DNA from 2 places in the Ensifer sp. 38_S197 genome. Region 2 is predicted to be linked to the other one. Evidence: predicted binding sites of a transcription regulator. Region 2 holds the regulator's gene; the other holds the start of a gene.
The links. Region 2 encodes HrcA, which represses chaperone genes, less so after heat shock. Its sites were predicted from a motif close to GTTAGCACTCNCNNNNNGNGAGTGCTAAC; they were not measured.

Region 1 (6,470 bases), 430 kb from region 2:
AAAGCTTAAGCGATTGGCCGCCCGCCTTGATCCGCTATCCAGTCTCCTGTGAATCTCCGTTCACTTGGGGCGCTGTTATAGTTCGTTTTTTTTCGACTTCAACGGTTTTTTGAAGCCCGACTACAACCAGTGGAGTTTTTGTGCCCGCAGCTAGGCTGCCGGGTGCTCCGCCGAACAATGGTATTGATAAAAAACAAGAAAGGCGGCCCGAGGGCCGCCTTTCCGATCCAGATGGATCGATGTTGTGAAAGGCTTACGCCTTATCACATCATGTCCATGCCGCCCGTTCAGCGCGCTTGACGCGCTGAACCGCTTCAAGTGCATGGGCGAAGCTTTATGGACGATGCTGTGAAAGGCTTACGCCTTTATCACATCATGTCCATGCCGCCCGTTCAGCGCGCTTGACGCGCTGAACCGCTTTAAGTGCATGGGCGAAGCTTTATGGACGATGCTGTGAAAGGCTTACGCCTTTATCACATCATGTCCATGCCGCCCGTTCAGCGCGCTTGACGCGCTGAACCGCTTTAAGTGCATGGGCGAAGCTTTATGGACGATGCTGTGAAAGGCTTACGCCTTTATCACATCATGTCCATGCCGCCCATGCCGCCCATGCCGCCCGGCATTGCCGGAGCGTCCTTCTTCGGCAGTTCAGCGATCATGGCTTCCGTCGTGACGAGGAGGCCAGCAACCGAAGCTGCGTCCTGAAGGGCGGTGCGAACGACCTTGACCGGGTCGACGATACCCATGGCAATCATGTCGCCATATTCGCCGGTCTGGGCGTTGTAGCCGTAGTTGTCTTCGTTCTTGTCGAGGATCTTGCCGACAACGATCGAAGCTTCGTCACCAGCGTTTTCAGCGATCTGGCGGGCCGGAGCCTGCAGAGCGCGACGAACGATGTTGATGCCGGCTTCCTGGTCGTCGTTGACACCCTTGACCGAGATCTTGGAGGCCGAACGCAGCAGCGCGGTGCCGCCGCCCGGTACGATGCCTTCTTGAACAGCAGCGCGCGTCGCGTTGAGGGCGTCGTCGATACGGTCCTTCTTTTCCTTCACTTCGACTTCCGTCGAGCCGCCAACGCGGATCACGGCAACGCCGCCAGCGAGCTTGGCAAGACGTTCCTGCAGCTTTTCGCGGTCGTAGTCCGAGGTGGTTTCTTCGATCTGGGCCTTGATCTGGGCGACGCGGCCTTCGATGTCGCCCTTCTGGCCGGCACCGTCGACGATCGTCGTGTTTTCCTTGGAGATCGAAACCTTCTTCGCGCGGCCGAGCATGTCGAGCGTGACGTTTTCGAGCTTGATGCCGAGGTCTTCGGAGATAACCGTGCCGCCCGTCAGGATGGCGATGTCTTCGAGCATGGCCTTGCGGCGATCGCCGAAGCCCGGAGCCTTGACGGCAGCGATCTTCAGGCCACCACGCAGCTTGTTGACGACGAGCGTCGCAAGGGCTTCGCCTTCAACATCTTCAGCGATGATGAGGAGCGGCTTGCCGGTCTGGACGACAGCTTCGAGAACCGGGAGCATGGCCTGGAGGTTCGAGAGCTTCTTCTCGTGGAGGAGAACGAAGACGTCGTCGAGGTCAGCGACCATCTTTTCCGGGTTGGTGACGAAGTAGGGCGACAGGTAGCCGCGGTCGAACTGCATGCCTTCGACGACTTCGAGTTCGGTTTCGGCGGTCTTGGCTTCTTCAACCGTGATAACGCCTTCGTTGCCGACCTTCTGCATCGCTTCTGCGATGTCGAGGCCGATCTGACGTTCGCCGTTGGCCGAGATCGTGCCGACCTGTGCAACTTCTTCCGAAGTGTTGATCTTCTTGGCCTTGGCCTGGAGATCCTTGACGACTTCGCTGACGGCGAGGTCGATGCCGCGCTTCAGGTCCATCGGGTTCATGCCGGCAGCAACAGCCTTGGCGCCTTCACGAACGATCGCCTGGGCAAGAACGGTTGCGGTGGTGGTGCCGTCGCCGGCGATGTCGTTGGTCTTCGAAGCAACTTCGCGGACCATCTGGGCGCCCATGTTTTCGAACTTGTCTTCGAGTTCGATTTCCTTGGCGACCGATACGCCGTCCTTGGTGATGCGCGGAGCGCCGAAGGACTTGTCGATGATGACGTTACGACCCTTCGGGCCGAGCGTGACCTTTACGGCGTCAGCGAGGATGTCGACGCCACGCAGCATTTTTTCGCGCGCAGTGCGGCCGAACTTGATTTCTTTTGCAGCCATTTGAGAAAACTCCCGGGCTCATTGCCCATTGGTTGTCATGGAAAGGTGTGGACGACGGCCGATCAGCCGATGATGCCCATGATGTCGGCTTCCTTCATGATCAGAAGGTCTTCGCCGTTGATCTTGACTTCGGTGCCCGACCACTTGCCGAACAGGACACGGTCGCCAGCCTTGACGTCGAGTGGAACAACCTTGCCGCTTTCGTCACGAGCACCCGAGCCGACTGCCACGATTTCGCCTTCCTGCGGCTTTTCCTTGGCGGTGTCCGGAATGATGATGCCGCCCTTGGTCTTCTCTTCAGACTCGACGCGACGAACGACGACGCGGTCGTGCAACGGGCGGAAATTGGTGCTTGCCATTAGTCTAATCCCTCGATCAAATGACATTACGGATCGCTGACCGATCCGACGGATGGGTGTTAGCACTCTCTTTTGTCGAGTGCCAGCGACGCCGAAATAAGGCTCGCTCCGGAACGAGTCAAGGATTGGCCCTTAGATTTTTTGCCCGGGAAGGGTTCCCTTTTTCCAACGGCGACACTTGTATTCTTGTGCCTTCCTTGCCATGCAAGCCGGAAACCGTGTTTGCAGGAAGCCAGGATGGCCGCAAGGATCAACAGTTTTCGGGAAATCGCCGGACGCTACGACGTCGCGCTGTGCGATGTCTGGGGTGTTCTTCACAATGGCGTGCAGGCCTTCGCTTCCGCCTGCGAGGCGCTGGCCGAAGCGCGCGCGGCCGGTCTGACGGTGGTGCTGATCACCAATTCGCCCCGTCCGCATCCGGGTGTGAAGATCCAGATCCGCGGTCTCGGCGTTCCCGACGAAGCCTATGACCGGATCGTGACCTCGGGTGACGTGACGCGGGCGCTGATCGCCGCCGCCGACAAGAAGATCTTCTTCATCGGCGCCGAGCGCGACCTGCCGCTGCTCGAAGGTCTCGGAACGCAGATCGTGTCGTCGGAAGACGCTGAGACGGTCGTCTGCGCCGGTTTCTATGACGACGAGACCGAAACGCCGGAGCATTACCGCGCGACGCTGACGGGCCTCGCCAAGCGCGAGATCCCCTTCATCTGTGCCAATCCCGATCTGGTTGTCGAGCGCGGCCACAGGCTGATCCCTTGCGCCGGCGCAATCGCCAAGCTCTATGAGGAGTTGGGCGGAGAGGCCCGGATCGCCGGCAAGCCCTATATCGCCATCTACCGTGCGGCGCTGACCGAGGCGAAGGCCGTGCGCGGCGCGCTCGACCTGTCGCGCGTGATTGCCATCGGCGATGGCATGCCGACGGACGTCAAGGGTGCCCAGGATGCTGGCTTCGATCTGCTCTACATCAGCGCCGGCATCCACGCCCAGGAATACATGAACGAAAGCCGGACCGACGAGGCGAAACTGGCCGCCTTCCTGAAGAAGGAGGGCGCCTCGCCGAAGTATTGGATGCCGCGGCTCGCCTGACGGGAAGACGGAGATGACGGTATTTCATCGCAACGAGACCCGTGATCCGCTTCCGGAGCATCTGCGCGGCGGCGTCGTCGCGATCGGTAACTTCGACGGCGTGCACCGTGGTCACCAGTCGGTGCTCAATCGAGCGCTGGAAGAGGCGAAAGCGCGTGGTGTGCCGGCGCTGGTCCTGACCTTCGAGCCGCACCCGCGGACCGTGTTCCGTCAGGAAACCCCGGTCTTCCGGCTGACGCCGGCGCCGTTGAAGGCCCGTATCCTCGAAGGCATGGGTTTCGGCGCCGTCATCGAATATCCGTTCGATCGCACCTTCTCGCAGCTTTCCGCATCGGATTTCATCCATCGCATCCTGCTCGAATGGCTGCACGCCTCGCATGTCGTCACCGGCTTCGATTTCCACTTCGGCAAGGGCCGCGAGGGCGGTCCCGCCTTCCTGATGGCCGCCGGCGGCGACAACGGTTTTGGCGTGACGCTCGTCGATGCCTTCCGCGACGAAAACGCATCGGTCATCTCGTCGAGCTATGTCCGCTCGCTGCTCGGCGAAGGCGATGTCTCGCAAGCTGCCGGCATGCTCGGTTATCGCTACCTCGTCGAGGCGAAGGTAATCGGCGGCAAGAAGCTCGGCCGCGAGCTCGGCTTTCCCACCGCCAATATGCGGCTTGCGCCCGAGGTGGAGCTGAGGCCGGGCATCTACGCCGTGCGCTTCCGCCGGCCCGACGGTTCGCTCTATGACGGCGTCGCAAGCTTCGGGCGCCGCCCGACGGTCGACAGCGACGGCGAGCCATTGCTCGAAACCTTCGTCTTCGACTTTTCGGGCGATCTCTACGGCGAGATCTGTACGGTCACCTTCTTCGGCCACCTGCGCGACGAACTGAAGTTCGATGGGCTCGATCCGCTGGTGGCGCAGATCCGTCAGGACGAAGCCGAGGCGCGCGCGCTGCTCTCCGGTGTGCAGCCGCTCGGCGACATCGACCGCAGGCTCAACTTCGCCCGATAAATTTCGGCATTGGCGTAGTGGCGGACCTTTTCAAAAGGCGGAAAACGCCTTAAACAACCGGCCACTATGACCCGGCACCGTCGATTGATCATCGATCAGCGAATTATTGGCCCGGCCTTCCGCGCGCTTTAGTCAGCCGGAAGGTCCGGGATTTCGGCGTTTCCGACGCCCCAGTCATCTCTCGATACCGAGCCCATTGCGTATGCGCGACCCTTCGCGCGAAGAAGCGATTGCAAAGACCATGACCGACACCGCTGAAAAGATCGACTACTCCTCGACCCTCTACCTGCCGCAGACGGAATTCCCGATGCGCGCTGGCCTGCCGCAGAAGGAGCCGGAAACGGTGGCCCGCTGGCAGAAGATGGGCCTCTACAAGAAGCTGCGCGCCTCGGCCGCCGGCCGCGACAAGTTCGTGCTGCACGACGGTCCTCCCTATGCCAACGGCAACATCCATATCGGCCACGCGCTGAACAAGATCCTCAAGGACGTTATCAACCGCTCGTTCCAGATGCGCGGCTTCGACGCCAACTACGTGCCCGGCTGGGACTGCCACGGTCTGCCGATCGAGTGGAAGATCGAAGAGAAGTATCGCGAGAAGGGCCAGAACAAGGACGAGGTGCCGGTCAACGAGTTCCGCAAGGAATGCCGTGACTTCGCCTCCGGCTGGATCCAGGTCCAGGCCGAGGAGTTCAAGCGCCTCGGCATCGAGGGCGACTTCGACAATCCCTACACGACGATGAACTTCCACGCCGAAGCGCGCATCGCCGGCGAACTGATGAAGATCGCCAAGCTCGGCCAGCTCTATCGCGGCTCGAAGCCGGTCATGTGGTCGGTCGTCGAGCGCACCGCGCTTGCCGAAGCCGAAGTCGAATATGCCGATGTCGAAAGCGACATGATCTGGGTGAAGTTCCCGGTCACCGAAGGTCCGGACGCACTGTCCGGCGCCTTCGTCGTGATCTGGACGACCACGCCCTGGACCATCCCGGGCAACCGCGCCATCGCCTATTCCTCGCGCTACGCCTACGGCCTCTATGAAGTCGCGACAGCCGAGAACGACTTCGGTCCGCAGCCGGGCGAGAAGCTGATCTTCGCCAAGCGCCTTGCGGACGAATCCGCGGCCAAGGCCAAGCTCACCTTCAATTTCGTTCGTGACCTCGAAGCCGATGAACTGTCGTCCGTAACCTGCGCCCATCCGCTGCATGGTCTCGGCGGCGGCTATGCCTTCAAGGTGCCGCTGCTCGACGGCGACCACGTCACCGACGATGCCGGCACCGGTTTCGTGCACACGGCCCCGGGCCACGGCCGCGAGGACTTTGACGCCTGGATGGACAGCGCCCGTGCGCTCGAAGCCCGCGGGATCTCCTCGGCGATCCCGTTCACCGTCGACGACGCCGGCTACTTCACCGCGGACGCCCATGGCTTTGGCCCCGACGCCGAAGGCGGCGCCGGCCGCGTCATCGACGACAAGGGCAAGAAGGGCGACGCCAACGATCGCGTCATCAAGGCGCTGATCGCCCGTCACGCGCTCTTTGCGCGCGGTCGTCTGAAGCACTCTTATCCGCACTCCTGGCGTTCGAAGAAGCCGGTTATCTTCCGCAACACGCCGCAATGGTTTGTCTACATGGACAAGGCGTTCGGCGATGGCACGACGCTGCGCTCGCGTGCACTCTCGGCGATCGACGATACCCGCTTCGTGCCGGGCGCCGGCCAGAACCGCCTGCGCGCGATGATCGAGGGACGCCCGGACTGGGTTCTCTCGCGCCAGCGCGCCTGGGGCGTGCCGATCGCGATCTTCGCTGACGACCAGGG
Region 2 (6,470 bases):
ATTTTGGCTTTTTCTGGTGTCCGGTACCGGAGAGCCGGCATTGCTATTGCCTGCCTGACACGGCGTCGGTCTCGACGACGGACAGAACATCCGACGTCTGCGAGATGAAGGTGATCGACATCACCGAGGAAGCACCGACGGAGCGCCGCTTCGAGAAGATCGCCTATTCCTCGGAGATCTACCCGATCGAGTACGTCCCGAATTTCCACGAGCTCGAATACGCGGTGCCCGTCGCCCACGGCAAGGAGGCGGTGAAGGCGGTGCGCAAGCTGATGCTGGAAAAGCACCCGACCTGCATCTACCCGATCGAGTACCGCTTCACCGCCGGCGATACCGGCTGGATCAGCCCCTTCTACGAGCAGGATTCGATCACGCTTTCGGTTTCCGGCGAGCCCGGCACCGACTATTGGGAATACCTGAAGGACGTCGATACGATCCTGCGTCAATACGGCTCCCGGCCGCACTGGGGCAAACTTCACTTCCTCGGCGCGGAAGACGTCACGGCGCTCTATCCCCGCGCCGGCGATTTCCGGGCGTTGAGGGCCAAGGTCGACCCGGAAGGCCGCTTCCTCAACGACCACCTGCGCCAGCTCTTCGGATAGCGATCGCGCGGGCGCCGCCGCTGTCCTGTCCTCCAAACGAAAACGCCGCGCGAAACTCGCGCGGCGTTTTCGAATTCTGACGGGCTGGATCAGACCGCCGGAGCGTCGCCGTTCTCGGCAGCCACGACCTTCGGGCCGCCCTTGGAAACGCCGACCATGGCCGGACGCAGCACACGGTCACCGATGGTGTAGCCGGCCTGAACGACCTGCAGCACCGTGTTGTTCGGCACATCCGCATTGGGGATCTCGAACATTGCCTGGTGGAAGTTCGGGTCGAACTTCTGGCCTTCCGGCTCCAGCTTCTTGACGCCGTGGCGTTCGAGCGCCGCAAGCATCGAGCGCTCGGTCATTTCCACGCCCTCGATCAGAGCGGTGAGGCCAGCCTCGCCTGCTTCCTTGGCCTCTGCCGGAATGGCATCGAGCGCCCGGCGCAGATTGTCCGAAACCGCGAGCATATCGCGGGCAAAACCGGCGACGGAATAGGACTTCGCATCCTTGACGTCGCGTTCGGTACGGCGGCGCAGGTTGTCCATCTCGGCGGCAAGCCGAAGGTATTTGTCGCGCAACTCGGCATTTTCCGCCTTGGCGAGCTCCAACGGGTCGGGCTCGGCAACCGGCGCGGCTTCAGCAGCTTCGGCAGCGTCCGGCGCGGCATCGCGTACCTCGTCGGTGGCCTCGGGTCCGTGCTTGTTCGTATCGTCGGTCATGACGTTCTCCGCAGTGTCGTCTCTATCGTCCTTCGCATTTCCACGCCGCAAGCGCGAGCCTGCGTTTCAGCAAAAATGCCCTGTGACTGGATTTGAAGCCGATATCGAGGTTTGGGGGCGAAAAATCAAGGGTTCAATCACGCGCGCGACCAAAAGCGCGCCTTCAGCGGGAGAGCCGCGACATAAGCTGCGCGGTATAGTCGACCATCGGCACGATGCGGGAATAGTTGAGCCGCGTCGGGCCGATGACGCCGACCGCGCCGACGATGCGGTCCTCGCCATCGCGATAGGGCGCGACGATCAGCGACGAACCGGAGAGCGAAAAGAGCTTGTTTTCCGAGCCGATGAAGATACGGACACCCGGGCCGCTCTCGGCAAGATCGAGCAGCTCGATCAGGCTGTCCTTCTTTTCAAGGTCGTCGAAGAGCATGCGAAGCCGATCGATATCCTCGGCTCCCTCCAACCCTTCCAGCAGGTTGGCCCGCCCGCGCACGATCAGCCGCGCCGGTTTCTCGTCACCTTCGCTGCCCGACCAGATGGCAAGACCGCGCTCGACGAGGTCCTGCGACAGTGCGTCGAGTTCGCCGCGCACCGTCTGCTTCACCTTTTCGAGCTGCGTGCGCACCTCGGCGATCGTCTGGCCGGCAAGGTGGGCGTTGAGGAAGTTTGCCGCTTCGGTGAGCTGCGAGCTGGTGACCCCGGCCGGCAGTTCGATGATGCGGTTTTCCACCTGGTCATGCTCGCCAACGAGAACCGCAAGCGCCTTGGTTGGCGCCAGGCGAATGAATTCGACATGCTTCAGGATGGGATCGGCCTTGGCGGTGATGACGAGGCCCGCCCCGCGCGACATGCCCGAAAGCATCTGGCTCGCCTCCGCTAGCAGGGATTCCACCGGCTGCAGGTGGTCATCACGACGGACATGGCGATCGATCGAAGCCCGATCCTCCGCCGAGAGATTGCCGACCTGCATGAAGGCGTCGACGAAGAACCTCAGACCCGTCTGGGTCGGCAGGCGACCGGCGCTGACATGCGGCGAATAGATGAGACCGAGGTCTTCGAGATCGCTCATCACGTTACGAACGGAAGCGGGAGAGAGCGACATCGGCAGAAGCCGCGACAGATTGCGCGAGCCGAGCGGCTCGCCGCTCGTCAGATAGGTTTCCACGATGCGGCGGAAAATCTCACCCGAGCGCTCGTCCAGCGCGGCGGCGATTTCCTTTGCTCCGGGATTGCGCAGTACCATATCACTCCACACTTGCAGGCACATCCTGCCGTGCCCGGAATATAGTGATCCCGCCGCCCGATGGCAAAAGGGAAAAAACGGCCCCACCCCCGGCCATCCACCGGTTCCCTTTAGCTCTGCCATGCTCTAGAAGGCTCACCAGATACGATAGGAGTTGACGATGCGGCCATCCGGCAGAAAAACCGACCAAATGCGCAAGGTTTCCTTCGAGCGCAATTTCTCCAAGCACGCAGAAGGCTCCTGTCTGGTGCGGTTCGGTGACACGCACGTGCTCTGCACGGCCAGCCTTGAAGAGAAGGTTCCGGCCTGGCTGCGCAACGGCGGCAAGGGTTGGGTTACCGCGGAATACGGCATGCTGCCGCGCGCCACCGGCGAGCGCATGAAGCGCGAGGCGGCAAACGGCAAGCAGAGCGGCCGCACCCAGGAAATCCAGCGCCTGATCGGCCGGTCGCTGCGCGCCGTTGTCGACCTGCCGGCGCTCGGCGAACGCCAGATCTCGATCGACTGCGACGTCATCCAGGCGGATGGCGGCACGCGCACGGCCTCGATCACCGGCGCCTGGGTGGCGTTGTACGACTGCCTGAAGTGGATGGAAGCGCGCAACATGGTCAAGGTCGAGAAGGTCTTGAAGGACCATGTCGCCGCCATCTCCTGCGGCATCTTCGCCAACCAGTCGGTGATCGACCTCGACTATCTCGAGGATTCCGCCGCCGAGACCGATGCCAACTTCGTCATGACCGGTTCCGGCGGCATCGTCGAGATCCAGGGCACGGCCGAAGGCAAACCCTTCAGCGAAGAAGAATTCGCGAGCCTGATGGGTCTCGCGAAGTCGGGCATCGCCGAACTGGTCGCGCTGCAGAAGCAGGCGATCGCAGGCTGACCGCAGGAGAAGAGATGGCCCCGGCACTGGAAGGCATACTCGAGACTGCGCTCTATGCGGCCGATCTCGATGCCGCCGAGGCCTTCTACGGCGGCGTGCTCGGCCTGACAAGGATCACCCGGGCGGGGAACCGCCATGTCTTCTTCCGCTGTGGCCAGGGCGTGCTGCTGATCTTCAATCCGGCCGAGACGGTGAAACCGCCGGCGCCGGACGCCGCGCTGCCGGTGCCGCCGCACGGCACGACCGGCCGGGGTCACATGTGCTTTCGCGTGGCCGCAGAGGCACTCGACGCCTGGAGGGCCAAACTCGAAGCATCCGGCGTCGCCATCGAAAGCGATCTTCGCTGGCCGAACGGGGCGCGGTCCTTCTATTTCCGCGATCCGGCCGGCAACAGCCTCGAATGTGCGGAACCGGGCCTGTGGTCCATCGAATGAACACGAAACGGGACACCATGCGCAAACTGGACAACAAGACGCTGATCGTCGCCAGCCACAATGCCGGCAAGATCCGCGAAATCCGCGACCTGATCGGCCCGCTCGGCTTCGAGGCGAAATCGGCTGCGGACCTCAACTTCATCGAGCCCGACGAAACCGGCACCACCTTCGAGGAGAACGCGACGATCAAGGCGCTCGCCTCGGCCAAGGCTTCCGGCCTGCCGGCGCTTTCGGACGATTCCGGTCTTGCGATCGACGCACTCGGCGGCGCACCCGGCGTCTATACTGCCAACTGGGCGGAGCGCGAGGACGGAAGCCGCGATTTCGCGATGGCGATGGAGAAGGTCGAAAAGGCGCTGCAGGAAAAAGGCGCCATCACGCCGGCCGAGCGCACCGCCCGCTTCGTCTCGGTGCTCTGCCTTGCCTGGCCGGATGGCCATGTGGAGCTCTTCCGCGGCGAGGTCGAAGGCCACGTCGTCTGGCCGCCGCGCGGCAGCCAGGGTTTTGGCTACGATCCGGTGTTCCAGCCGAAAGGTTACAAAACCACCTTCGGCGAGATGAGCGCCGACGAGAAGCACGGCTGGAAACCGGGCGACGCGGAGGCCCTGTCGCACCGCGCCCGCGCCTTCAAGATTTTTGCCGAGACCTGCCTCGGAGCCTGATTGGAGCGGGATGAGGAAAAGTGTGGGCGGCTTTCCGCCCACTCCCGCTCCCTGTGAAAGTGACCATGAGAGACGCAACGATGCAGACGGCCACGCTAACGGCGATCGGTGACGGCATGGACCCCGGTTTCGGAGTTTATGTACACTGGCCGTTCTGCGCGGCCAAATGCCCCTATTGCGACTTCAACAGCCATGTGCGTCACCAGCCGGTAGACCAGCCGCGTTTCGTTTCCGCCTTCCTGAAGGAAATGCAGGAAGCGCGTGAGCTTTCCGGTCCGCGCAGCATCACCAGTATCTTCATGGGCGGCGGCACGCCGTCGTTGATGGAGCCTTCGACGGTCGACGCGATCCTGCAGGGAATTGCTCGCCACTGGCATGTGCCCAACGGCATCGAAATCACCATGGAGGCCAACCCTTCGAGCGTCGAGGCGACGCGCTTCCACGGCTATCGCGCTGCCGGCGTCAATCGCGTCTCGCTCGGCGTCCAGGCGTTGAACGACCGCGACCTCAAGTTCCTGGGGCGGCTGCACAATGTCGAGGATGCGCTGAAGGCGATCCGGCTGGCCCGCGAGATCTTCCCACGCATGTCCTTCGACCTGATCTACGCCCGCCCCAACCAGACGGTCGAGGAGTGGGAGCGCGAACTGAAGGAGGCCGTCTCCTATGCGGTCGACCACCTGTCGCTCTACCAACTCACGATCGAAGAAGGCACGCCGTTCTACGGGCTGCACAAGGCCGGCAAGCTCATCGTTCCTGATGGCGAGCAATCGGCCGTGCTCTACGAGGCGACGCAGGACATCACGGCGTCGATCGGCATGCCGGCCTACGAGGTCTCAAACCACGCCCGACCGGGCGCGGAAAGCCGCCACAACCTCACCTACTGGCGCTATGGCGATTATGCCGGCATCGGCCCCGGCGCCCATGGCCGCCTCAGCGTCGGCCCCGGCAAGATCGCGACCGCCACCGAACGCAAGCCGGAGGAATGGCTGCGTCTTGTCGAGACCTACGGCCACGGCATGATCGAGCGCGAAGCGCTCGATCTCGAAGCGCAGTCCGACGAATTGCTGCTGATGGGCCTGCGCCTCAAAGAAGGCGTCGACCTCGCCCGCTGGCAGAGCCTTTCCGGGCGCGATCCGGACCCGGAGCGCGAACAGTTCCTGATCGACAACGGCTTCATCGAGCGGCTCGGCAACTCGCGCCTGCGCTGCACACCGGCCGGCATGCTGATCCTCGATGCGGTGGTTGCCGACCTCGCCTGTCCCTGAGCCGATAGGACGCAATTCCGGACGGAAAACCGCGTCACACTTCGCCTGGAACGGCTACAGGCGCTTTTCGCCGGCTCAATCGAACGTCTCGCCCGACAGCGGCGTCGCCCGCATGGACGGCCGCCGCTCGAACGCATTGAACCAGTCGGTCAGCCGCGGGCGGCTGCGGAACGACGGCAGGTTGCGAAATGCCATCCAGGAGAGCGTCGTGGCGAGCGCGATCTGCCCGATATCGACGTCTCCCCCGGGCGACAACACCTGCTCCAGCCAATCGTAAGTCGCCTCGATCTTCTCTTGGTACCCCTTGGCGAGTTCCGGATAACGCAGGTGCTCCGGGCGCCTCTCCCATTCCCAGCGCAAACCGATGCCGGTCTGGGCAAGGACCTGCGCCACCGACTGCATGCGCAGGGCCTGCCACCGCGGCTCGCCGCTTTCGGGGATCAGCTTGCGCCCGTCGTGCAGCGTGTCGAGATAGGCGCAGATGACATCGGAATCGAAGATCGGCTCCTGCCCTTCCCGCAGCAGCACCGGAACCTTGCCGAGCGGGTTTTCGGCGTAGACTGCGTCGTTGCGCCGCGTCGGGCTGGTCTCGTGGTGGATGACTTCCAGCCGGTCGGCAAGACCGATCTCGTGCGCGAAGACGAGCGCCTTGCGGGCGAACGGAGAATGGGTCTGAT

Region 1: a site for HrcA is predicted at 2,634-2,662, ahead of groES (co-chaperone GroES). Genes of this name have one in related genera too.

What each region holds. Positions count from the first base shown of each region.
Region 1 is NZ_JBXOVZ010000002.1:1,639,076-1,645,545, forward strand. It holds gene AC1Z3V_RS21015 (hypothetical protein) at 1-113, shown strand, start outside; gene groL (chaperonin GroEL) at 579-2,216, opposite strand; gene groES (co-chaperone GroES) at 2,279-2,575, opposite strand; gene AC1Z3V_RS21030 (TIGR01459 family HAD-type hydrolase) at 2,813-3,661, shown strand; gene AC1Z3V_RS21035 (bifunctional riboflavin kinase/FAD synthetase) at 3,675-4,661, shown strand; gene ileS (isoleucine--tRNA ligase) at 4,903-6,470, shown strand, end outside.
Region 2 is NZ_JBXOVZ010000002.1:1,213,780-1,220,249, reverse strand. It holds gene AC1Z3V_RS19055 (D-arabinono-1,4-lactone oxidase) at 1-602, shown strand, start outside; gene grpE (nucleotide exchange factor GrpE) at 692-1,309, opposite strand; gene hrcA (heat-inducible transcriptional repressor HrcA) at 1,473-2,552, opposite strand; gene rph (ribonuclease PH) at 2,713-3,432, shown strand; gene AC1Z3V_RS19035 (VOC family protein) at 3,447-3,866, shown strand; gene rdgB (RdgB/HAM1 family non-canonical purine NTP pyrophosphatase) at 3,884-4,528, shown strand; gene hemW (radical SAM family heme chaperone HemW) at 4,609-5,793, shown strand; gene AC1Z3V_RS19020 (glutathione S-transferase family protein) at 5,869-6,470, opposite strand, start outside.